4 regions of the Arthrobacter sp. GQ119 genome follow, and region 1 is predicted to be linked to each of the others. Evidence: riboswitches for the same ligand, from Rfam matches in the RefSeq annotation. Region 1 holds a riboswitch; each other region holds the start of a gene.
What was found. A riboswitch is a leader RNA that binds a small molecule or an ion and turns the genes downstream of it on or off. The one in region 1 is predicted to bind thiamine pyrophosphate.

Region 2: another riboswitch for thiamine pyrophosphate. It lies ahead of AC6CH3_RS09055 (3-oxoacyl-ACP reductase); the one in region 1 lies ahead of thiD (bifunctional hydroxymethylpyrimidine kinase/phosphomethylpyrimidine kinase).
Region 3: another riboswitch for thiamine pyrophosphate. It lies ahead of thiC (phosphomethylpyrimidine synthase ThiC); the one in region 1 lies ahead of thiD (bifunctional hydroxymethylpyrimidine kinase/phosphomethylpyrimidine kinase).
Region 4: another riboswitch for thiamine pyrophosphate. It lies ahead of AC6CH3_RS10890 (ECF transporter S component); the one in region 1 lies ahead of thiD (bifunctional hydroxymethylpyrimidine kinase/phosphomethylpyrimidine kinase).

Annotation. Positions count from the first base shown of each region.
Region 1 is NZ_JCAXEA010000004.1:193,079-198,410, forward strand. Features, by position in the region: gene rplU (50S ribosomal protein L21) at 1-76, opposite strand, end outside; gene thiD (bifunctional hydroxymethylpyrimidine kinase/phosphomethylpyrimidine kinase) at 421-1,971, opposite strand; TPP riboswitch at 1,954-2,051, opposite strand; gene AC6CH3_RS05805 (Rne/Rng family ribonuclease) at 2,230-5,332, opposite strand, start outside.
Region 2 is NZ_JCAXEA010000008.1:10,702-16,033, forward strand. Features, by position in the region: gene AC6CH3_RS09040 (cupin domain-containing protein) at 1-121, opposite strand, end outside; gene AC6CH3_RS09045 (glyceraldehyde-3-phosphate dehydrogenase) at 203-1,690, opposite strand; gene AC6CH3_RS09050 (hypothetical protein) at 1,729-1,998, opposite strand; TPP riboswitch at 2,252-2,345, shown strand; gene AC6CH3_RS09055 (3-oxoacyl-ACP reductase) at 2,606-3,370, shown strand; gene AC6CH3_RS09060 (LLM class flavin-dependent oxidoreductase) at 3,383-4,726, shown strand; gene thiS (sulfur carrier protein ThiS) at 4,814-5,050, shown strand; gene AC6CH3_RS09070 (thiazole synthase) at 5,056-5,332, shown strand, end outside.
Region 3 is NZ_JCAXEA010000003.1:16,298-21,629, reverse strand. Features, by position in the region: gene ffh (signal recognition particle protein) at 1-152, shown strand, start outside; gene AC6CH3_RS03640 (alpha/beta fold hydrolase) at 205-939, shown strand; gene thiC (phosphomethylpyrimidine synthase ThiC) at 1,029-2,876, opposite strand; TPP riboswitch at 2,871-2,978, opposite strand; gene AC6CH3_RS03630 (amidohydrolase family protein) at 3,041-4,129, shown strand; gene AC6CH3_RS03625 (VOC family protein) at 4,202-5,077, shown strand; gene AC6CH3_RS03620 (hypothetical protein) at 5,188-5,332, shown strand, end outside.
Region 4 is NZ_JCAXEA010000010.1:38,760-44,091, reverse strand. Features, by position in the region: gene AC6CH3_RS10900 (energy-coupling factor transporter transmembrane component T family protein) at 1-376, opposite strand, end outside; gene AC6CH3_RS10895 (ABC transporter ATP-binding protein) at 373-1,992, opposite strand; gene AC6CH3_RS10890 (ECF transporter S component) at 1,992-2,612, opposite strand; TPP riboswitch at 2,684-2,825, opposite strand; gene AC6CH3_RS10885 (heme-degrading domain-containing protein) at 2,964-3,515, shown strand; gene AC6CH3_RS10880 (DUF4235 domain-containing protein) at 3,552-3,815, shown strand; gene AC6CH3_RS10875 (hypothetical protein) at 3,941-4,105, shown strand; gene AC6CH3_RS10870 (TerC family protein) at 4,285-5,332, shown strand, end outside.

The DNA.
Region 1 (5,332 bases):
CGCGGTTCAGGGTAACGAAGTCTCCAACGGAAACCTTCTCTTGGCGGCCGCCTGCGCGGACAATCGCGTACACCACTTGGGAACTCACTTCTCTCGACGTTTATTACTAAATTTGCGTGCGGAACCTGGGTCCAAAGGTGTTTGGTCCGGCTCTCGCTGTGCCTCAACGCCGTGGATTCCCCGGGGGAATCCGTGAGCTATCCCCGGAACAATGCCGTTTGGAATTCCAAAAGGACCGTTCCCGGGGTCATAACCCAAGTGTTGGCGTAAGCACCGAAGATCTAGAATACGCTAATTTCGTCTTCGGCCGCAAATGAGGCTGGTTTCGGCGGGTTGTCCGTGATAAGCACCACAGGCCTGTTGCACCGACCTGCCGTCACCGTGCGCGTTTATCATACCGGCTCCTGCGCCGGAGACCGTTCAGCTGTGGAGCCGCGGCGCGTCGAAAAAATCCACCTCGTAGCGGCAGGACTGCCTGAATGCCGTCAGCATCAGGCTGCGTTCTGCGTCGGACGCCGCGCGGCCCGCGGCGTCGGTGATCGCGATGGCCTGCCGGGTGGCCTCTGCAAAGCCCTCGTCGGCGTAGGTGCGCAACCACTCCGCGTACGGATGCCCTTCAGCGGCGCCGGCTGCGAGGAATTCGGCGTGCAGGGTCTCCCCCACTTCGGCGTAAAGCCAGAAGCACGGGAGCACCGCGGCCACCAGCACGGCATAGCTCCCCGAGGCAGACGCTGCCACCAGGTGGTCCACATAAGCCTTGGTGACCGGCCCGAGGTCGGGCAGCACCATCCGGGTGCTGAGCCAGCTGCGGTGCAGCTCGGACTCCACTTCAAGGCACTGCTGCGCAGAACGGGCCCAGAAGAGTTGCTCAGCCTCGGTGGGGGCGAGGGCGCTGGCCCGTGCCAGGACGCGTGAGTATCCGTTGAGGTAGATGGCGTCCTGCGCGAGGTAATAGGCGAACTCGCTTTCGGGCAGCGTGCCTTCAGCCAGCCCACGGATGAAGCCCAGGCCGTAGATCGCGTCGAGATCCGCGGCGGCCTCCGCATGGAGCAGGTCCGCAAAACTGCCCTCGGCGCCTGCTCCCGGGGACGCCAGGTGGTGGAAGTGGTGGACCGGCCCGTTGCCGTGCCCCACCTCAAGCTGCCCGGAGGAGCGGAGGGCCTCTTCCAGCCAGGGCTTGACGGTGCGGAGTGACTGTTCCCAGTCGCCCACACGGGCCTGCACGGTGGCCATCGCCGAGGACAGGGAGCACCCGGTCCCGTGGCTGTTGCGGGTCGGCACCCGCGGGCCGTCCACCACGACGACATCGGCCGACAGGGCGCCGCCCGTATTCACCAGGGCGTCGGGGCAGTCGGCACCGTCCAGGTGCCCGCCTTTGACGAGGACGGTGGCCCCCGTTTCGGCGGCCAGCCGTTTGCCCTGCTCCAGCGCGTCCGGCCAGGTGGAGGCCTCCGGCTCCCCGAGCAGCATCGCAAGCTCGGCGAGGTTGGGTGTGATCAGGTCAGCCAGCGGCAGGAGTTCCCGCAGGGCCGCCTCAGCAGACTCCTGCAGAAGCCGGTCCCCGCTGGTTGCCACCATCACGGGATCAAGAACGACGACGCCGGGGCGCACCTTCTCCAGCCAGCCGCGCACCGCGGCAATCACCTGTGCGTCGCCCAGCATGCCGATCTTTACGGCGTCCACGGCGATGTCGTCACTGATGGCGGTCAACTGTGCCGTCAGGAAGTCAGCCGGCGGGACATGCACGGCGCTGACGCCCCGGGTGTTCTGGGCGGTCAGCGCCGTGATGGCCGCCATTCCATAGCCACCCGTGGCGGCGATGCTTTTCAGGTCCGCCTGGATGCCGGCTCCGCCGGACGGGTCCGAGCCGGCGATGGCCAGGACGCGGGGAATGCTGCGGGTGGGCGGTACAGCCTCACCCGACGCAGGCTGGACAAGGTGCAGGGCAGATAGTGAAGACAAAGGAGACATCCCTTCGCCGGTGCTAACCGGTCAGGTTCAACGGGTTTGGATCTCAGCCGGCTCCGTGCGCGGCACCCCGTGTCAGTCCCCCAGCCTAGCGGTTTGCTCCCCTTCGGGCACTGCGTTGCAGTTTGCGACCGGCAGCCCCGCAATGTGCCGGGGCAACAGCCTGCGGACGTTCCCTGGCGCAAAAGCACAACGGGCCGGTGCCGCCGTTGCGGCACTGGCCCGTTGAATCAGGTCAGTTCAAACGGAAATCCGTCCGCCTCACAGCTCGGACGCAGGCACGCCGACGCCGAGAATGATCGGCTCGCTGGCAGGCTTCGGGGCAGGGGCGCTGCCTGAATCCGGCGCCTTGGCTTCGTGCGAGTGCCCGGCTGCTGATGCCGGAGCGGTCTCGTGGTGTTCCACGGATGTCTCGTTGGCTGCGCCCTGAGCCCGGCTGGCACTGCGGTTGCGGCGCGGCCGGCGCGTGCGGGTCTGCACCGCCGAGTGGTCAGCGAACCGGTCGGCGTCGTGGTCCGCGCCTGCCGGGGCAGGCCGCGTTCCGGCCGGCGCTGCCGGCTCGGCAGCGGACGTCTCCCCAGCGGCAGGTGCGCGGTCCGCCGTCGGCTGCTCCTCAGCGGGAGCGGCCGGCGCGCCGAGGTGCGCGAACGCCTCCTCCAGCCGGTCCAGCGTCAGGGCAGGAGTTTCGGAGGCCGGCTCGCCGGCGTGCTCGACGAAAGGAAGCACGACTTTCTCGCCGCCAAAGGTCAGCACGGCGCCGGGACGGCCTGAAACGCTCTCCGTCTCCGGGGTACGGTGCACCGCCGGGCTTTCCGGGGCGGATGGCGCCGGGGCAGCGGCAGAGCGCTGTGCTCCGGCGGAAGCGGCCTGGTGGGCGGCGTCCTCATGGAGATGCGCTGCATGGGCCGCGGCCGCGATGTTGGCAAGTGCGGCCCGTGTCGCCTCAGCCTTGGCGTGGCGCTCGGCCTCCGTGGGCTCGTGGTGGACGGCAGCAGGTGCAGCGGTGCCCGTTTCCGCAGGAAGCTGACCGCCCTTGCCGCGCCGGCGGCTCTTGCGTTCGGTCCGCACGGCGGGCTGGTGCTCCGCCCGCGGAACGTGGTGCTCGGCCGCAACAACGTTGGCCCGCCGGTGTTCCACGGGCTCGTCGTGCGTGACCACGCCGCGGCCGGCGCATACCTCGCACTGTTCGCCGAAGACTTCCAGCAGGCCGGTGCCCATGCGCTTGCGGGTCATCTGGACGAGACCCAGTGAGGTCACTTCCGCCACCTGGTGCTTGGTGCGGTCACGGCCCAGGCACTCCACCATACGGCGCAGCACGAGGTCCCGGTTGGACTCCAGGACCATGTCGATGAAGTCGATCACGATGATTCCGCCGATGTCCCGGAGGCGCAGCTGGCGGACAACTTCCTCGGCCGCCTCCAGGTTGTTCTTCGTGACGGTTTCCTCGAGGTTGCCGCCGCTGCCGGTGAACTTTCCCGTGTTGACGTCCACCACGGTCATGGCCTCGGTGCGGTCAATGACGAGGGAACCGCCGGACGGCAGGAACACCTTGCGGTCCAGCGCCTTGTGGATCTGCTCGTCAATGCGCCAGGCCGAGAAGATGTCCTGGTCCTTGGTCCACTTCTCAAGCCGTCCGACAAGGTCCGGGGCAACGTAGGTGACGTAGGCCTCGATGGTGTCCCATGCTTCGTCGCCGGAGACGATCAGCTTGGAGAAATCCTCGTTGAAGACGTCGCGGACAACCTTGATGGTCAGGTCCGGTTCGCCGTACAGCAGCTCGGGAGCGAGGACCTTGGTGGACTTCGCCTGGCTTTCGATGCCCTCCCACTGCGCCCGGAGGCGGTTGATGTCATGCGTGAGCTCTTCCTCCGACGCGCCTTCGGCCGCCGTGCGGACGATGACGCCGGCATCCTCGGGCAGGCGGTCCTTGAGGATCCGCTTCAGGCGGTTGCGTTCGACGTCGGGCAGCTTGCGTGAGATGCCCGTCATGGAACCGCCGGGCACGTACACCAGGTAGCGTCCGGGCAGGGAGATCTGGCTCGTCAGGCGTGCACCCTTGTGGCCCACAGGGTCCTTGGTGACCTGGACGAGGACGGAATCCCCGGACTTCAGGGCGTTCTCGATCCGGCGCTGCTTGCCCTCGAGGTTCACCGCTTCCCAGTTCACTTCACCGGCGTAGAGCACGGCGTTGCGGCCGCGGCCGATGTCAACGAAGGCCGCTTCCATCGACGGCAGGACGTTCTGGACCTTGCCCAGGTAGACGTTGCCGATCAGCGAGTCCTGCTGTGTCTTGGACACGAAGTGCTCGGCCAGCACGCCGTCCTCGAGGACACCGATCTGGATTCTGTCGTCGCGCTGGCGCACGATCATCTGCCGGTCAACTGATTCGCGGCGGGCCAGGAACTCGGCCTCGGTGATGACGGTGCGGCGGCGGCCGGTGTCGCGGGATTCACGGCGGCGCTGCTTCTTCGCTTCGAGCCTCGTGGAGCCCTTAACGCTGGTCACCCGGTTGCTGACGGCAGGCTCACTGGGAACGCGCGGGGCCCGGACGCGGGTCACCGTGTTGGGGGGATCGTCGTCTCCCCCGCCGGTGAGCTCGAGGTCCTGGTCCCCGCGCCGGCGGCGGCGCCGGCGGCGGGACGTCACACCTTCGTCACCCTGGCCCACGGTCTCTTCGTCGGTGTCCTCGGACGCGTCTGCGCCCTCGGCGTCGGCTCCGGAGTCGTCGCGCTCCGAGACGTCACGGTCAGTGATTTCACGGCCGTTCCGGGTCCGCCCACGGCGGCCGCGGCTGCGGCGGCGGCGTCGTCCGCCCTCGTCGTCCTGCTCGTCCTCGCCGCCTTCGGCCTCAGTGTCCTCCGCGGCGGGAGTGGCAGCCGGGCGAATCACGGTGTTGAGGTCGGGCGCCTGGAAGATGATCGACGTGACCGATGCCGGCTCCAGGAAGAGCGAACCTGCCGGAGCGGCCGGCGACGGCTCCTCCTCGATCTCGGCTGCATCCTCGGCGGCTTCAGCTTCGGCGGCCTGCGCGGCGGCTGTCTCCGCCTGGATTTTTGCGACCGGCGTTTCTTCGACCCGAGTTTCCACGGCAGAAGTTTCAGCAGCGGACCCGGCCGCTGCGGCTTCTGCGGACGCGGGCGCTGGCTGCTCTTCAGTGTCGGACTGTTCGGTGGCGGGCTCTACAGTTTTGGCCTTTGCAACGCGGCGGCGGCGGACGGGCTTCGCTTCAGGCTCTCCGGCCGGCTCGGCACCGGAGGGCTCGGCACCGGAGGGCTCGACGGCGGCCGCTTCAGCGGATGCCCCGGCGGCTGCCTCGGCGCCCGCCCCTTCGGCGAACGCGGGGAGCGGCTGGTCCGCGGCCTTC
Region 2 (5,332 bases), on a different contig from region 1:
TGAAGGGAATGGAAATTCTCGTTGGAATCTCATCGCCCAGCACCTCGGCCAAGGGAGGGCCCAGCGGGGCTTCGTCGAGTTTTCCCTCGAAGAGCTCGGTGGGCTGGAAGGTTTTGCTCATTGGTTTTACCTTTCTGCTGTACTCGCCGGTATCGTCTCCGGCGGGCTGTAGTGATACCGCTTGGTTGAGCAGCGGTTGAATTTATCCCAGGGCGGCCAGCACGGACATGGCCTCCTCTACGACATCCGTGGCGGGGAAGGACGGCCGCTTCACGCCAGCCATCTCTTCCATGACGCGGACCACCTGGCAGCTGTAACCGAACTCGTTGTCGTACCAGACGTAGAGGACCAGGTTCCTGTCGTTGGAGATGGTGGCGAGGCCGTCAACGATGCCCGCACGGCGGGAACCGACGAAGTCGGTGGAGACCACCTCGGGCGAGTCCATGTAATCGATCTGCCTGCGCAGGTCCGAGTGCAGCGACATCTCGCGAAGGAAGTTGTTGACTTCGTCCTTGGTAGTGCCGTTTTCCAGGCTCAGGTTCAGGATGGCCAGGGAAACGTCCGGCGTGGGAACGCGGATAGAGCTGCCGGTGAGCTTGCCCAACAGCTCGGGCAGTGCCTTGGCTACGGCCTTGGCGGCACCGGTTTCGGTGATGACCATGTTCAGCGCGGCAGCACGGCCGCGGCGGTCGCCCGGGTGGAAGTTGTCAATCAGGTTCTGGTCGTTGGTGAACGAATGGACGGTTTCCACGTGGCCGTGAACCACGCCGAACCTGTCATTGATGGCCTTCAGGACCGGAGTGATGGCGTTCGTGGTGCAGGACGCTGCGGACACGATCCGGTCCGTGTCCTCGATGGTGCCATGGTTGATACCGTGGACGACGTTTTTCAGCTCACCCTTGCCCGGGGCGGTCAACAGTACCCGTGCAACGCCCTTGCTCTGCAGGTGCTGGGACAGGCCAGCAGCGTCACGCCAGTGGCCGGTGTTGTCCACCACCAGTGCATTATTGATGCCGTACAGGGTGTAGTCGATCGTGGCGGGGTTGTCCGAGTAGATGACCTGGATCTGGACGCCGTTGGCAGTGATGGTGTTGGCTTCCTCGTTGATCCGGATGGTGCCCTTGAAGGGACCGTGAACGGAGTCGCGGCGCAGGAGGCTGGCACGCTTTGTAAGGTCGTTCTCGGATCCGCGGCGGACCACGATGGCGCGCAGCCGCAGGCCATGCCCGCCGCCGGCCTTTTCGATCAGGAGGCGTGCCAGGAGCCGGCCGATCCGGCCGAAGCCGTAGAGCACCACGTCCGTGTTGGAGCGGTTATCGCCGCCGCGCTTGCCCACGATCTCGACGAGTTCCGCGCGGAGGAAGTCCTCCAAGGTGGCGCCGTTGCCCTCTTCCTTAAATTTCTGGTTCAGGCGCGCGATGTCGATCGAGGCCGAGCCGAGCTGCAGCTGCGCCAAGATGTTCAGCAACGGGGCAGTCTCCTCCAAGAGCAGTTCATCCTTACTGATCCGGCGCGCAAAGCGGTGCGCCTTGAGGATATCCATCGTGGAGTTGTTGATCAGGCTCCGGCCATGAATGGTGGTCACCAAGTTGCTTTCGCGGTACAGCCGGCCGATCACCGGAATCATGGCCTCGGCGAGGGCCTCCCGGCCCATCCATGTATCAAGGTAAGAATCTGAGGTGTGTAGCATCGGGCTGCCTTCCAAAAGGGTCAGGTCTGTTTGAATTTTCAGCTCCTGAAAGACTTCAGGAATTCGACGGGTCCCTGCTCAGGCTGTGCCGCCTTGCTGTTTTGGCCCGATGAGACCCCGGGCACTGCTGCCGGCACCAGTGTCGAACATCCGATTGCCCGCACCAGCAGCCTGGACAGGGCTGCCAGATGCTCTTCGCCGATGCCGGCGGGGGTATCGGCAATCCTTCTCAGGACAAGGGAGACGTTGCTGACGATGGCTTCCCCGGTTACGTCCGAGGCGGGTTCGGTCATGCCAGTCAAATTCACTTCTCCTCCTTCAGAGGTGGGGCCTGACCTCCATCGTCCTGTCATTCGCGGATAGGTGAAACGCTAATTCGGGATGGTTTAAACAACCCTTTGTGATAGGTCGTGGCACGCACGGCCCCGACGCTGGCTGAATGCAAAGCCCCTAGCGTTCGTCCCAGTTCCACGGTGGGGCCCTTTGCCGATGTCGGTTGAGGATTTAATGACGCATTGCGGATTCCTTGATTCTGGCCCCACGGTTAGGAGTAGGGTTTGTTCCAGTGACACGGGGTGCCCTGCTCGGGGCTGAGATAACACCCGTTGAACCTGATCTAGTTCGTACTAGCGAAGGGATGTTGCGGATGACTATTCGCCTGACGCCTGACCATGCCTGGGCCATGCCGGAACGGCTCTGGGAGACCGGCCTCTTATCCAGAGCCTGACCAGCACCGTTCCACGGCAAACTTCACCAACAAGGTGCGGCTTGCCCTCGGTCCCGCACCGGCAATAGCTCACATTCCCAGCAAGGCGGACGTCCCCGCAGGCAGGCCCGGATAAGACGCACTGTCGCTGCTGCAGGGCCTGTACCGTGCCACAAATTGCTTCGCCCCATGAAAGAAAGTAAAGACCTATGCACTTCACAAATCAGCTTGTCCTGGTCACCGGCGGCGGGCGTGGCCTCGGCCACAGCATCGTCCAGGCGTTTGCCGACCAGGGCGCCCGCGTAGTCATCAATTACCGCAACAGCGCCGAGGAGAGCGAGGCCCTGGCCGCAAAGTACGGCCCCGCTCAGGCTATTGCCCTGCAGGCCGACGTGACCGACGCTGGCCAGGTCTCGGCCATGCTGACCCGGGCCGAGGCCCATTTCGGCGCTGCGGTGACCACCGTGGTCAATAACGCCCTGGCGGACTTCTCCTTCAACGGCGACGCCCGGTCCGGCGCTGCCGGCATCACCTGGCCGGAATTCGAGGCCCAGTTTTCCGGCAGCGTCCGCGGCGCGCTGAACACCATTCAGCAGGCGCTGCCTGGCATGCTGGAACACGGCTTCGGACGGATCATCAACATCGGCACCAACCTGTTCCAGAACCCGGTTGTCCCCTACCACGATTACACCGCGGCGAAGGCGGCCCTGCTGGCATTGACGCGGACGATGGCCGCCGACCTGGGCCAGCACAATGTTTCGGTGAACATGGTCTCCGGCGGGCTGCTGCGCACCACCGATGCCAGCGCCACCACGCCGGAGGAGGTTTTCGACTACATCGCCGCGGCCACACCCCTGCGCCGGGTCACAACTCCGTCGGGATTTGCCGACGCCATCCTTTTCTTCGCCTCCCCCTGGGCCCGCTCCGTCACTGGACAAAATCTGGTGGTCGACGGCGGCCTGGTCATGAACTAGGTGCGGACCGCCATGCCGGAACCGGCCGCATCCCAGCGGCAGCTCCACTTCAATGCTTTCCTCTTCGGCTGCGGCCACCACGGGGCCGCCTGGCGTAGGCCGGAATCTCCGGTGGACCAGCTGGGGAACATTGCCTTTTACGAACGGTTGGCCCAAGGCGCCGAACGGGGTCTTTTCGATGCGGTGTTTTTCGCCGACGGTCACTCCGCCGGCGATCCAGGCGAGGGACCGCGGTGGTTCCTTGAACCACTGACCGCGCTGGGGGCGATGGCCCGTGCCACCAGCAGGATTGGGCTGGTCAGCACCGTCTCGACCACCTTTTACACACCCTTCCACGCTGCGCGGATGCTGGCGTCCCTTGATCACATCAGCGCCGGACGCATCGGCTGGAACGTCGTTACCTCCATGTTCGACGCCGAAGCCCGCAACCATGGGCTGGAGGCGATGCCTGCCCATGGGGAACGGTATGCCAGGGCAGCGGAATTTATTGAGGTGGCGCTGCAGCTCTGGGATTCATGGGCTGATGATGCGCTGGTGATGGACCGGGCCGGCACCTACGGCGATCCGGATAAGCTACAGCCGTTGCACCATGTAGGTAACCATTTCCAGGTGGAGGGACCGCTGACAGTGCCCCGGCCGCCCCAAGGCCGGCCTGTGCTGTTCCAAGCAGGCGCCTCGGAGCAGGGCCGCGTCTTGGCTTCACGGTACGCCGAGGGGATCTACGCCGTTGCCTATGACCTGCCCTCGGCGCAGGACTATTACGCCGATATGAAAAGGCGTATCGCAGCCGTGGGGCGAAACCCGGACAAAGTGGCCATCATGCCCGGCCTGGTCACCTATGTGGGGGCCACCAAGGCAGAGGCCCGCCGCCGGCAGGCCGAGGTGGACGCACTGCTCCCGACCGCGCAGTCGCTGGCCCAGCTTGGCACGTTTATCGGCCAGGATTGCACCTCCTGGGAACTGGATGCCCCGGCCCCCGCCCTGCCGCCGGCTGACAGGTTCAGCGGACCGCAGGGCCGCTACAGAACGATCCTGCGGATCATCGAGGCGGAGAAGCCAACAGTCCGGCAACTGCTGGGAAGGCTGGCCGCAGGCGGGGGCCACTGCACCATGCTCGGAACTCCAGAGCAGATCGCCGACGAGATTGAGCTCTGGTTTCGCTCTGGTGCCGCGGACGGGTTCAACCTCATGCCACCGTTGCTGCCCGAATCGCTCGACGAGTTCGTGGACAGCGTGATTCCGATTTTACAGCGGCGTGGCCTCTTCCGCAGCAGCTACACCACGGACACGCTGCGCGGACACCTCGGACTGGAACGGCCGACCGTAGGCGCCACGGACAATGCATTAGTCCTATGAGCCCTTCCGCTGATCCAACCCGACGGGCGTCTGAGCCACGCCCAGCCGCTGCACACCCTCTCAATTTAACCAGAACAAGGAATGACCATGTACATCACTCTGAACGGCAAACCCCATGCCATAGGGGCAGAAGCCTCCGTGACAACGCTCGTCAGCCAGATCATAGGCCGGGAACTCGCCTCCAACGGGCAGGCCGCTGATGGCCAGCGCGTGGGCGTGGCAGTAGCGCGCAACTCCGAGCTGGTGCCCCGCAGCCAGTGGCACAGCACGGCGCTCACCGAGGGTGATGACGTCGAACTCGTTACGGCAGTTCAGGGAGGATGAGGATCATGACTGAAACAACTGCGCTTCCAGCCGTACCCGGAACAGACACCGACCGGCTGGTCATCGACGGCGTGGAATTGAGCTCCCGGCTCATCATGGGCACGGGCGGAGCGCCCAGCCTGGACGGACTCGGTGCGGCGCTCCTGGCCTCCGGCACGGAACTGACCACGGTCGCCATGCGCCGGTACTCGCCCGCCGAAACGGGTTCGCTGTTCCAGCTGCTCCTGGAAAACAACATCCGGGTCCTGCCGAACACCGCCGGCTGCTTCACCGCAAGGGATG
Region 3 (5,332 bases), on a different contig from region 1:
AGGCAGCCCAGGAGCTCCGGGAGGCGGAGGCCCGGCGCGCCAACGCAGCCAAGGCCCTGCCCACGGGTGCGTCCTTCGGCCAGCAGGGCGGCGACTTCGATCCGTCCCAGCTGAACCTTCCCAAGGGCTTCGACAAGTTCCTCGGCAAGTAGCGGAACCATGTCTGCCTGCTCGGATGCCGGACCGCTGCCATAAGGTTGGGTCATGTTTAAGCAGCGGGTAGTGTTCGTCCACGGCGCGGGGAGTTTCGGCTCCGCCGCCTGGCCGCGCCAGCACGGCATGGCCCTGCAGTATGACGCCCTCTTCCTGCGGCGGCACGGGTATGATGCCGAAGCCGAGCCGCTGGAAACCGACTTCGCCGAGGACGCGCGGATCGTGCTGCGGTCGCTGGCAGACGACGGCCGCGGTGCCGCCGGTGGCCACATAGTGGCGCATGCCCAAGGCGCGATCGCGGCGATGATGGCCGCCGTCGAACGGCCCGACCTCGTGTTCTCGCTGACGCTCGTGGAGCCGGCCTGCCTGTCGCTGACTGCCGAATTGCCGGCCACGGCAGCCCACCGGGCGCTGATGGAGCCCCTTTTCGAGGTCCGGCACCAGCTCGGCGACGACGACTATGAGCGGGAGTATCTGCGGCGCGCCTTCGCCGCGGAAGGCCACGGTCCAAGCACCCCGGAGGCCCAGCGCGCCGCGAGGCGGTTGCGGCTGCAGGCACCTCCCTGGCATGCACCGCTGCAGATCGTCCCCGGCGTTCCCACGCTGGTCCTCACTGGCGGCTGGGAGCCCCTCTATGAGGAGATCGCCGGGTACCTGCGGGAAACCGGTGCCCTGCACCGCATTGCAGCGGGCGGGCACCGGCCCCACGACTCCGTGGAAGGCGACCGTCTTATCCGGTCGTTCATTGCCGAGGTCAGCCGGCGGCAGCAGCCGCGGGCGTCCTGACCAACGTTCCTTACCCGCACGGAGTGCACCGCAGGCCCGGTCCGGCGGGCCCCCAATGCCTGCCGGACCGGGCCCGATAGGGGTGGCCGTTACTGGCGGGCGGACTCGGGAAGCTTCAGCTCCGGCAGGTAAACCTTCCCGCCGGCGGCCAGGAACTCCTGGCTCTTCTCCCGCATCCCTTCGGCCATCTCGGCCAGCGCCGCCTGTGCTTCTGCGGAGCCATATTCGTTGCGGATGTCCTGGCTGATGCGCATGGAGCAGAACTTGGGCCCGCACATGGAGCAGAAATGCGCGGTCTTGGCCGGTTCTGCCGGCAGCGTCTCGTCGTGGAAGGCCTCAGCGGTCACCGGGTCCAGGGACAGGGCGAACTGGTCCCGCCAGCGGAACTCGAAGCGCGCCTTGGACAGGGCATCGTCCCTCTCATTCGCTCCCGGATGGCCCTTGGCGAGGTCGGCGGCGTGGGCGGCGATCTTGTACGTGATCACGCCCGTCTTGACGTCGTCCTTGTTCGGCAGGCCCAGGTGTTCCTTGGGCGTCACGTAACAGAGCATGGCGGTGCCGTAGCGGGCGATTTCCGTGGCGCCGATGGCCGAGGTGATGTGGTCGTAGCCGGGTGCCACGTCCGTGACGAGCGGGCCCAGGGTGTAGAACGGAGCGCCCTTGCACAGCTCCTGCTGGCGCTCCACGTTCTCCCGCACCAGGTGGAACGGGATATGGCCGGGACCTTCGACCATGACCTGCACGTCGTACTCCCAGGCCCGCTGGGTCAGTTCGGCCAGAGTGTCGAGTTCGGCGAACTGGGCGGCGTCGTTGGCGTCCGCGGTGGCCCCGGGGCGGAGGCCGTCTCCAAGTGAGAAGGCGACGTCGTACTTCGCGAAGATCTCGCACAGCTCGTCAAAGTGCGTGTACAGGAAGTTCTCCTGGTGGTGCGCCAGGCACCAGCCGGCCATGATCGAGCCGCCGCGGGACACGATGCCGGTCACCCGGTTGGCCGTCAGGGGGACGTAGCGCAGCAGGACCCCGGCGTGGATGGTCATGTAGTCCACGCCCTGCTCGCACTGCTCGATCACAGTGTCACGGAAAATCTCCCAGGTGAGGGCGTTGGCCTCGCCGTTGACCTTCTCCAGCGCCTGGTAGATGGGAACCGTGCCGATGGGGACGGGCGAGTTGCGGATCAGCCACTCGCGGGTGGTGTGGATGTCATCGCCGGTGGAGAGGTCCATGACGGTGTCCGCGCCCCACTGGGTGGCCCACTGCAGCTTGTCCACCTCTTCGGCGATGGAACTTGTCACGGCCGAGTTGCCGATGTTGGCGTTGATCTTCACCAGGAATGCCTTGCCGATGATCATGGGCTCGGATTCGGGGTGGTTGATGTTGTTCGGGATGATGGCGCGCCCGGCCGCCACTTCGCTGCGGACCAGCTCAACGTCGCAGTTTTCCCGGAGTGCCACGAACCGCATCTCGGGGGTGATGACGCCCTGTCGGGCATAGTGCATCTGCGTGACCGTCTTACCGCCGACGGCGCGGCGTGGCACCGGCTGCGCGCCCTTCCACTCCGCGGACGCGGCGCCGCGGCGCACGGCCGACCGGCCGTCGTCGAGCAGGTTCCTTTCCCTGCCGCTGTAGGGCTCGGTGTCGCCGCGGGCTTCAATCCATTCCGCGCGGAACGGCGCGAGGCCCACCACGGGATCGCTGCCGGGTCCGGCCGTCCGGTAGACCCGCAACGGCTCGTTCTGCTCCCCGCTGGGTGACGGCTCCAGGGCGATTTCCGTGACCGGAACGCGGAGGCCGTCGCCCTCGATGTACGCCAGCGAATGCGACTTCAGGGACTGCGTGATATCCGCGCCTGCTCCGCCGGAGGCTGCTTCTTTTTGGGCAGCTTCATTTTGGGCCGCATCTTTTTGGGCAGGGATCAGCTCTGTTTTCTGGGTGCTCATGTACTGCTCACTTCCTTCGCCGGCATTACCCGGACAGGTTCAACGGTCGCAGGCTGCGCTAGCCCGATCTCAGCCCCTGCAGGGGCACCCGTGTGGTCGTAGACGAAGCTACCACAGGGCGGCTGGGCGGTGCCCGTCCACGCCTGATATGACAGGCTGGATCCATGGCGCGCATCATCGAATTCTCCGGCACAGTGCTCACCGGCCCGGATCAGGAACGGACCGGCCTGTGGGCTGTGGACGGCAAACTGACCTTTCAGCGTCCGGGCGGCATTCCGGACGTGGTCCTCGGCGGCTGGGTGCTGCCCGGCCTCGTGGACGCGCATTGCCACATCGGGCTGGGGCCGTCCGGCGCCGTGGACGACGACGTGGCCTACGCCCAGGCGATGACCGACCGCGATGCCGGCACCCTGCTTGTCCGGGACGCGGGAGTGGTCAGTGACACCCGATGGCTGCAGCGGCGCCCTGAGGCGCCGAGGATCATCCGTGCCGGACGGCACATTGCCCGGAGCCGACGGTACCTGAAGAATTTCGCCGTCGAGGTTGAGCCGGAGGACCTGGTGGAGGCGGTCCGGAAGCAGGCGCGTTCCGGGGACGGCTGGATCAAGCTGGTCGGGGATTGGATCGACCGTGACGCCGGCGACCTTGCCCCGTCATTCCCAGACGCTGCTGTCCGGGACGCGGTCAGCGCGGCACATGATGAAGGCGCAAGGGTCACGGCGCACTGCTTTGGCGAGGACGTCCTCGACCAGATGCTGGATGCCGGCATCGACTGCATTGAACACGCCACGGGGCTCCTGCCGCGGCACATCCCGCGGCTCGTGGAGCAGAACGTGCCGATCGTGCCGACACTGGTCAACATAGCGACGTTCCCGGAGATCGCCGCCCGGGCCGAGTCCAAGTTTCCCCGCTACGCGGCCCATATGCGGGCGCTGTGGGAGCGCCGGACCGAGCGGGTCCGGGACGCCTACGAGGCCGGGGTGGAGATTTTTGCGGGCTCTGATGCGGGCAGCGTGATCGGGCACGGCCGGATTTCGGACGAGATCCTGGCCCTCCACGGCGCGGGGCTTCCCGCCGCCGCCGCTTTGGATGCTGCGTGCTGGAGGGCCCGCCGGTGGCTGCGTGCGGACGGCCTGGCCGAGGGCGCGAGCGCCGATGTCGTGGTGTGTTCAGAGGACCCGCGGGAAGTGCCAGAAACCATAAGGCGGCTCCGGGCCGTGGTGTTGCGGGGAAGTGTCGTCCGCTCGGAATAAATTGAAGCTTCAAGTAATTTAGATAGGTAGAGACCATCGAAATCCGGTGGCCAGGGAGTCGGGAGCATTCGCATGACACCAGCAGCCAGCAGCCAGGATCTTCTTCCTGCCGATCTCACCATGGGCACCGTGATGCTCAAGGTCGGCGACATGAAGCTTATGACGGACTACTACCATCGGGCGCTCGGCCTCGACGTCGTAGCAGAGCAGGATGGCGGCCTCTACCTGGGGCGGCTGAACACGCCCCTGGTCCATCTGGCTCCCGCGCCCGGACTGAACATTCCGGGACGGGGCGAAGCCGGCCTCTTCCACACCGCGCTCCTCTTCGACGACCAGGCCGCCCTGGCCGCCACAGTCGCCACCGCCGCCCAGTATGAGCCCCGGTCGTTCACGGGCAGCGCCGACCACCTTGTCAGTGAGGCCTTCTACTTCAGCGACCCTGAGGGGAACGGCATCGAGCTCTACTGGGACCGCCCCCGCGAGTCGTGGTCCTGGGACGGCAAGAACGTGGTCATGGACAGCCTCGCCCTGCCGCCGCAGAAGTACCTGCAGGACCACCTGACCGAGGACGCGCTGGAGGGCCAGCGCGGCACGGAAGCCGGCGTGGGCCACGTGCACCTGCAGGTGGGTGACGTCCAGTCGGCCCATGACTTCTACGTCGGGACCCTGGGATTCGAAAAGACCGCAGGCTGGCACGGCCAGGCCCTGTTCGTCTCGGCCGGCGGCTACCACCATCACATGGCCATGAACGTCTGGAACAGCCGCGGCGCCGGACCGCGCCGGGACACACTCGGGCTGGGCGAAGTCCTCATCGAAGTCCCGGCAGGGGACGACGTCGGCGCGCTCGCCGACCGCCTGAAGGCCGCCGGCGTTGCTGCCCGCCACACGGGGGCGGAGTTGCGCTTCGAGGACCCGTGGCGCAACCGGATCCGCGTCGCCGTACGCTGAGCCGGTGCTCGCGATTCGGGGCGGGCCTGTGGGTTAGGCTGAACTCGAACATCCCGGGCGGCCTTTACCGCCGCCGGGTTCCCGCCGTCGACGGAACGAGGACGAATTCCATGGGTTTCACCGAAATCTTTGTTGCCACGCACAGTGACGCCCTCAAGCGCGCCGCCGACCTCGAGTCGGGCGCAGCCGCCCCCGCGGTCGGCGTCCGCATCCCGGGGATCAGCGACTTTGAAATCGAACAGCTCGGGGACCTCG
Region 4 (5,332 bases), on a different contig from region 1:
TGAGCAGTACCGCCGGCAGCGCAATCGCCAAGCCGCGGAGCAGGAAACCCAGCCCCAGCTCGAGGGAGCCTTCGCTCATGGACCAGATGCCGACGTCGAGCAGTATCCTTCCGCTGTCCGGCGCGAGGATGGAAGTGCTCCAGCCGCCGACTGCGGCCGCGAGGATCAGCGGCCAGCCGCGTTGCCAGAGCAGCGTGAAGGTCAGCCCGGCCAGCGGGAACAACAGCAGTTCGCAGGCCAGCGCAACGGAGGCCGACATCCAGTCGATGGACAGCGCGAGCACCAGGGTGATGAGGAAAACGGCCACGAGTTTGGCCAGCGGGTTGGCTCGGGTCAGCAGGGCGCGGTTCCCGGCGATCATCAGGGCGGCCCTCATGATGTGGCCGCCTTCGGTGTCCCGACGCCGGGCACCCGGAGTTCCGGTGCGCCCAGTTTGAGCTCGGTGCCGCCCAGCACCTGGGTGAATTCCTGGTCGTGCGTCACGGAGACCACGGCCGTTCCAGCGTCGAGCAGTTCGGAGAGGAAGGAGGCGAGTTCCGCCCAGGTGTTGGCATCCTGCCCGAACGTCGGCTCGTCGAGGACCAGGACCTGCGGATGGGCCGCCAGGACGGTGGCCACCGAGAGCCGCCGCTTCTCCCCGCCCGAGAGCGTGTACGGGTTGGCGTCCACAAGGCCCGTGAGGCGCAGCCTTTCGAGGAGTTCGTCCACCCGTTCTTCCCCGTGGCCCATGTGCCGCGGGCCAAACTGCAGCTCGTCCAAGACCCTGCCGGTGACGAACTGGTGCTCGGGTTCCTGGAAGACCGTGCCGATCCTGGCGATCAGCTGCTCGGCCCGCCATTTGTAGGGATCGATCCCTGTTCCCCGGCTCAGCTCCACGGTGGCCGACACCTTGCCCTCGACGGGAGGGATCAGGCCGGCGAGCGTCAGCGCGAATGTGGATTTACCGGCGCCGTTGGCCCCCGTAATGGTCAAGGCCTCACCGGCGCGAACCTGCGCTGTGATGTCCCGCTGGATTGGCAGCGGCGGAACAGACTTGAAGCCGCGTCTCCGCGGCCGCTCACGGGAGACACCGACGCCTTCGGCCGCAAGGAGCAGTTGACCGGGCACCAGCTCCGGCTGGACCTTGCCGCCTGGAAAGCTATGCAACCGGCGCCGGGTGGGCGGAACGTACCCCGGCACCCAGACCCCGGCGGCGATCAGCATCTCGCGCGCCTGTACCAGGACCTGGTCGGGGGCGCCGTCGATGAGCACGGCGGGCTGCGTGGCGGATCCCGGCTGCAGCACGATGATCCGGTCCACGAGGTCTTTCCACACCGCGACCCTGTGCTCCACCACCACCAGCGTCGCGCCGGTCTTGTCGAGGCAGCGGCCCACGGCGTCGCGGACTTCCAGGACGCCGGCCGGATCCAGGTTGGCGGTGGGCTCGTCCAGCAGGATGAGCCCGGGGCGCATCGCCAGGATGCCCGCCAGCGCGAGGCGCTGCTTCTGTCCCCCGGACAGGGCCGACGTCGGGTGGTCCAGCGGAAGGTGCGCGAGCCCGACGTCGTCCAGCGCCTCGTGCACGCGGCTCCAGATGGCGTCGCGGGGCACCGAGAGGTTTTCGGCGCCGAAGGCGACATCGTCACCGAGGCGGGAGAGGACCACCTGCGTTTCGGGGTCCTGCTGCACGAGCCCGGCGCGGCCGCGCTGGGCGCGCGGCGGTTCGCCGTCGATCAGGAGGCTGCCGCTTTCGTCCGCGTCGTCGCTGCCGGCGGAACCGCCGTCGTCCGCTGTGCTGCTTCCCGCCGTGCTGTCACCGAGCACGCCGGCGAGGGCGTGGAGCAGCGTGGACTTGCCGGCGCCCGAGGGCCCCAGGAGCAGCACCCGCTCCCCCGGACGGATGTCCAGGTCCAGTGCGTTGACGGCAGGTTTCGTGCGGCCGGCGTGGCGCCAGCCCCAGCCGCGGGCGGTGACCGCGGCGGGGCGGACGCCCCCGTGATGATGGGCGGGCATCAGCTGAAGACGGGCTCCGTGGCTGCCTTGCGGGACGCGAACGAGCTCAGCACGCCGGTCTTGGCCAGGCCGCGGGTAGCGACCCAGGACAGCGCACCGGCGATGATGGCACCCGAGATGGCGGTGAAGATGACGTAGGCCAGCTTGTCCCCGGCCGCGTAGGCGATGTTCCAGCCCCACGGAGCGAAGGAATCGTTCAGGCCGCAGAACAGCCCCGCACCCGCGCCGGCCAGCAGCGAAACGGGCAGGTTGAACTTCTTGTACCGGAACGCTGCGAACACGAGTTCCGCACCGAGGCCCTGCAGGAGGCCGGAAATCAGCACCGTGGTGCCGTACTGGGATCCCATGATCAGTTCACCGGTGGCGGCCACGGCTTCGCAGAACAGTGCCGCGCCGGGCTTGCGGATGATGAGCATGCCGAGCACCGCCGGGATCATCCAGCCGCCGGCGTAGAAGCCGGTGAGCGGCGGGTAGACCGCGTTGATGGGAGCGGAGATGAGGTTGGCGCCCTGGGACCAGGCCCAGAAAATCACGCCGCCGGCGACGGCGATCAGTGCCGCCACGACGATGTCGGCCACGCGCCAGTTGTAACCGGCCTTCTTGGTTGCTGCAGTTGTCATGATGGTCCTCCTGAGGATCAGGAGGGGAAAGCGCTCCCCGGCTGCGGGCGGTGGGGTTGCCTGCTGCCGGACACTCTGAGAACTCGACTCCCTTGCGCCGGTACTAGCCGGATCAGGTTCGAGGGTCTGCGGCTGTCCGCACTCTCAGCGCCCTTCCGCGGTTCCCTGGCAATGCCAGTGAGGTCCGACGGCGGCGCTCCCCTGTCGTAATAAATCTGCCCTTATGGGCTGATCCAGTTTACACCGGGACAGCCCCCGCAGCCCGGGGCTGCAGTCACATTCCGGGAAGTACGACGGCGGCCGCCAGCGGCCGGGAGGTGAGCCGTTCCCGTACCGGAGTACATTGGGGCCATGACGCATGAGGATTCCGGCAACAGCGCCGTGCCCGCCTTCGACCCTGACTCTCCGGATGAGCAGCCGGCAGGCGCCCTGGAGGCCCTGATTGAGCGGATTGAGGGGGAAATAGCCGAGCTGCAGTTGCCCAGGTTCAGCAAGGATGACGCGCTGACGCTGGGACTCCAGCTGGTGGAAATGGGGAAGCAAAACAATCTCCCAATAGCCATCGACATCACCAAGGGGGACCAGGTCCTCTTCCACGTGGCGCTCGAGGGCGCCACACCGGACAACGAGGGCTGGGTGCGGGCGAAGCAGCGGACCGCGGCACGCTACGAGGAGCCGTCTTTGCTGGTGGGCCTGCGCGGCCGGCTTGGCGGGGGCCGGATCGAGGACAATGCGTGGTTCGACCAGTCAACGTACGCTGCCCACGGCGGGGCCTTCCCCGTGTACGTGCGCGGGGTGGGAGCCGTAGCAGTCGTCACGGTTTCCGGGCTGCCACAGATGGAGGACCACGATCTCGTGGTCCAGGCGCTGCGGGAAATCCACGGCTCCATACGGCTAGGCTAGGGAAAGACCAGTATTCATGACGCAGGGAGTCCCGGAATGAGTTTCTTCATCAAGTTGCTTGGCACTGGCATCAGCCTGCTGGCAGGGTACGCCGGCACCAAGGCCGTGGATACCATCTGGGAAAAGGCCACCGGGCGGAAGCCTCCCAAGGGCGACAAGGACGACGTCCCCACCACACTGCGAACGGCCCTGACGTTCGCCCTCATTTCCGCGTCCGTGAGCGCGGTAATCCAGGTGCTGGCAAACCGCGGCACGCAGCGCGCCATCACCCGCTTCGCCAAGACCCAGGACATCGTCTAGCCCACACTGCGCTTGCTTCGCCAATTCTTCCCCAGTCTTGCCCGAACACTGCATCCAATCGCTGCAAACCTTGATCGTGGCCGCGCATCGTTGACTCAACGGCAACGAAAACCTCGACTGCGAAAGTGATGATGATCAAAGTGGCGACGAAGGCAGAAAAAGCGAACTACCGCTACAGCGACTTCTACTGCTTCATGTCGCTTGCTGACTTCACCACCTACATCTCACGTGATGATGGCGACGGAGATGGTTGCTTTTCGATCAGCGGCAGCAGCGAGCTTGCTCTCTAGCGAAGCTGCCTTGGCCGCCGGCCTTGGTCCGTCAGCTGTTCCTCCGCTGAACCAGGTCCAGCGGAGGGTACGCCGGAAGCGGCAATAGGGAGTAGCCTGACCGCAAGGCGGGAAGCGGTGCAGCTCCCGTGCGCTGCATCCTCCTGCCGTGCCTTCATCGGCTACCGGGAGCAGGAATGATGGACGTTCCTCCACTGATATGGGTGCTGACCGCCGCGGGCATCGTTGCGCTGCTGGCCTTTGACTTCTTTGTCCACGTCCGCCGGGCACACATTCCCACCCTGCAGGAAGCGGTCATCTGGTCATCCGTGTATGTGGGGATCGCGCTGTGCTTCGGGTTCGGAATTTTCGTCTTCGGAGGGGCCTCCCCCGGGGCAGAATATTTCGCAGGCTACCTGACCGAGAAAGCTTTGTCGGTGGACAACCTGTTTGTCTTCCTGGTGATCATGAGCAGCTTTGGGGTGCCGCGCGAAGACCAGCAAAAAGTGCTGCTGTTCGGCATAGCGTTCGCCTTGGCCGCACGCACTGTCTTCATTCTTCTGGGGGCGGCGCTGATTAACACCTTCGCCTGGGTCTTTTACCTCTTCGCACTGATCCTGCTGATTACCGCAGGCAACATGCTGAGACCCGACCGCCCGGAGGAAAAGTCCGCGGACAACATCATGATCCGGATGACCCAACGGCTGTTTCACACCGTGGACTACTACGACCGCGACAAGCTGCTCACGCTGCAGGACGGCAAACGGACGCTGACACCGATGCTGCTCGTGATGGTGGCCATCGCCGGCACCGACATTCTCTTCGCGCTGGACTCGATCCCGGCCATTTTTGGCCTGACCGAGGACGTCTTCATCGTGTTCACGGCAAACGCGTTCGCGCTCCTGGGCCTTCGCCAGCTGTACTTCCTGATCGACGGGCTCCTGAACCGCCTCATTTTCCTTTCCTACGGCCTGGCGCTGATCCTGGGGTTCATTGGCGTGAAACTTTTGCTCCATGCCCTCCACGAAAACAACGTGCCGTTCATCAATGACGGCGATCCGGTGCCGGTAGTCGAGTTCGATACGGCGCTCTCGCTCACAGTGATCATTGCCGTGCTGGGCGTCACAGTTCTCGCATCGCTGCTCAGTCCCCGGGGAAAGGCTCGAGCGGTCGTGTCCGCCGCCCGCCGCGATGTCATCAACTACCTCGACCCCGGTTACACCAATGATCTCGGGGAACGGAGGCGGA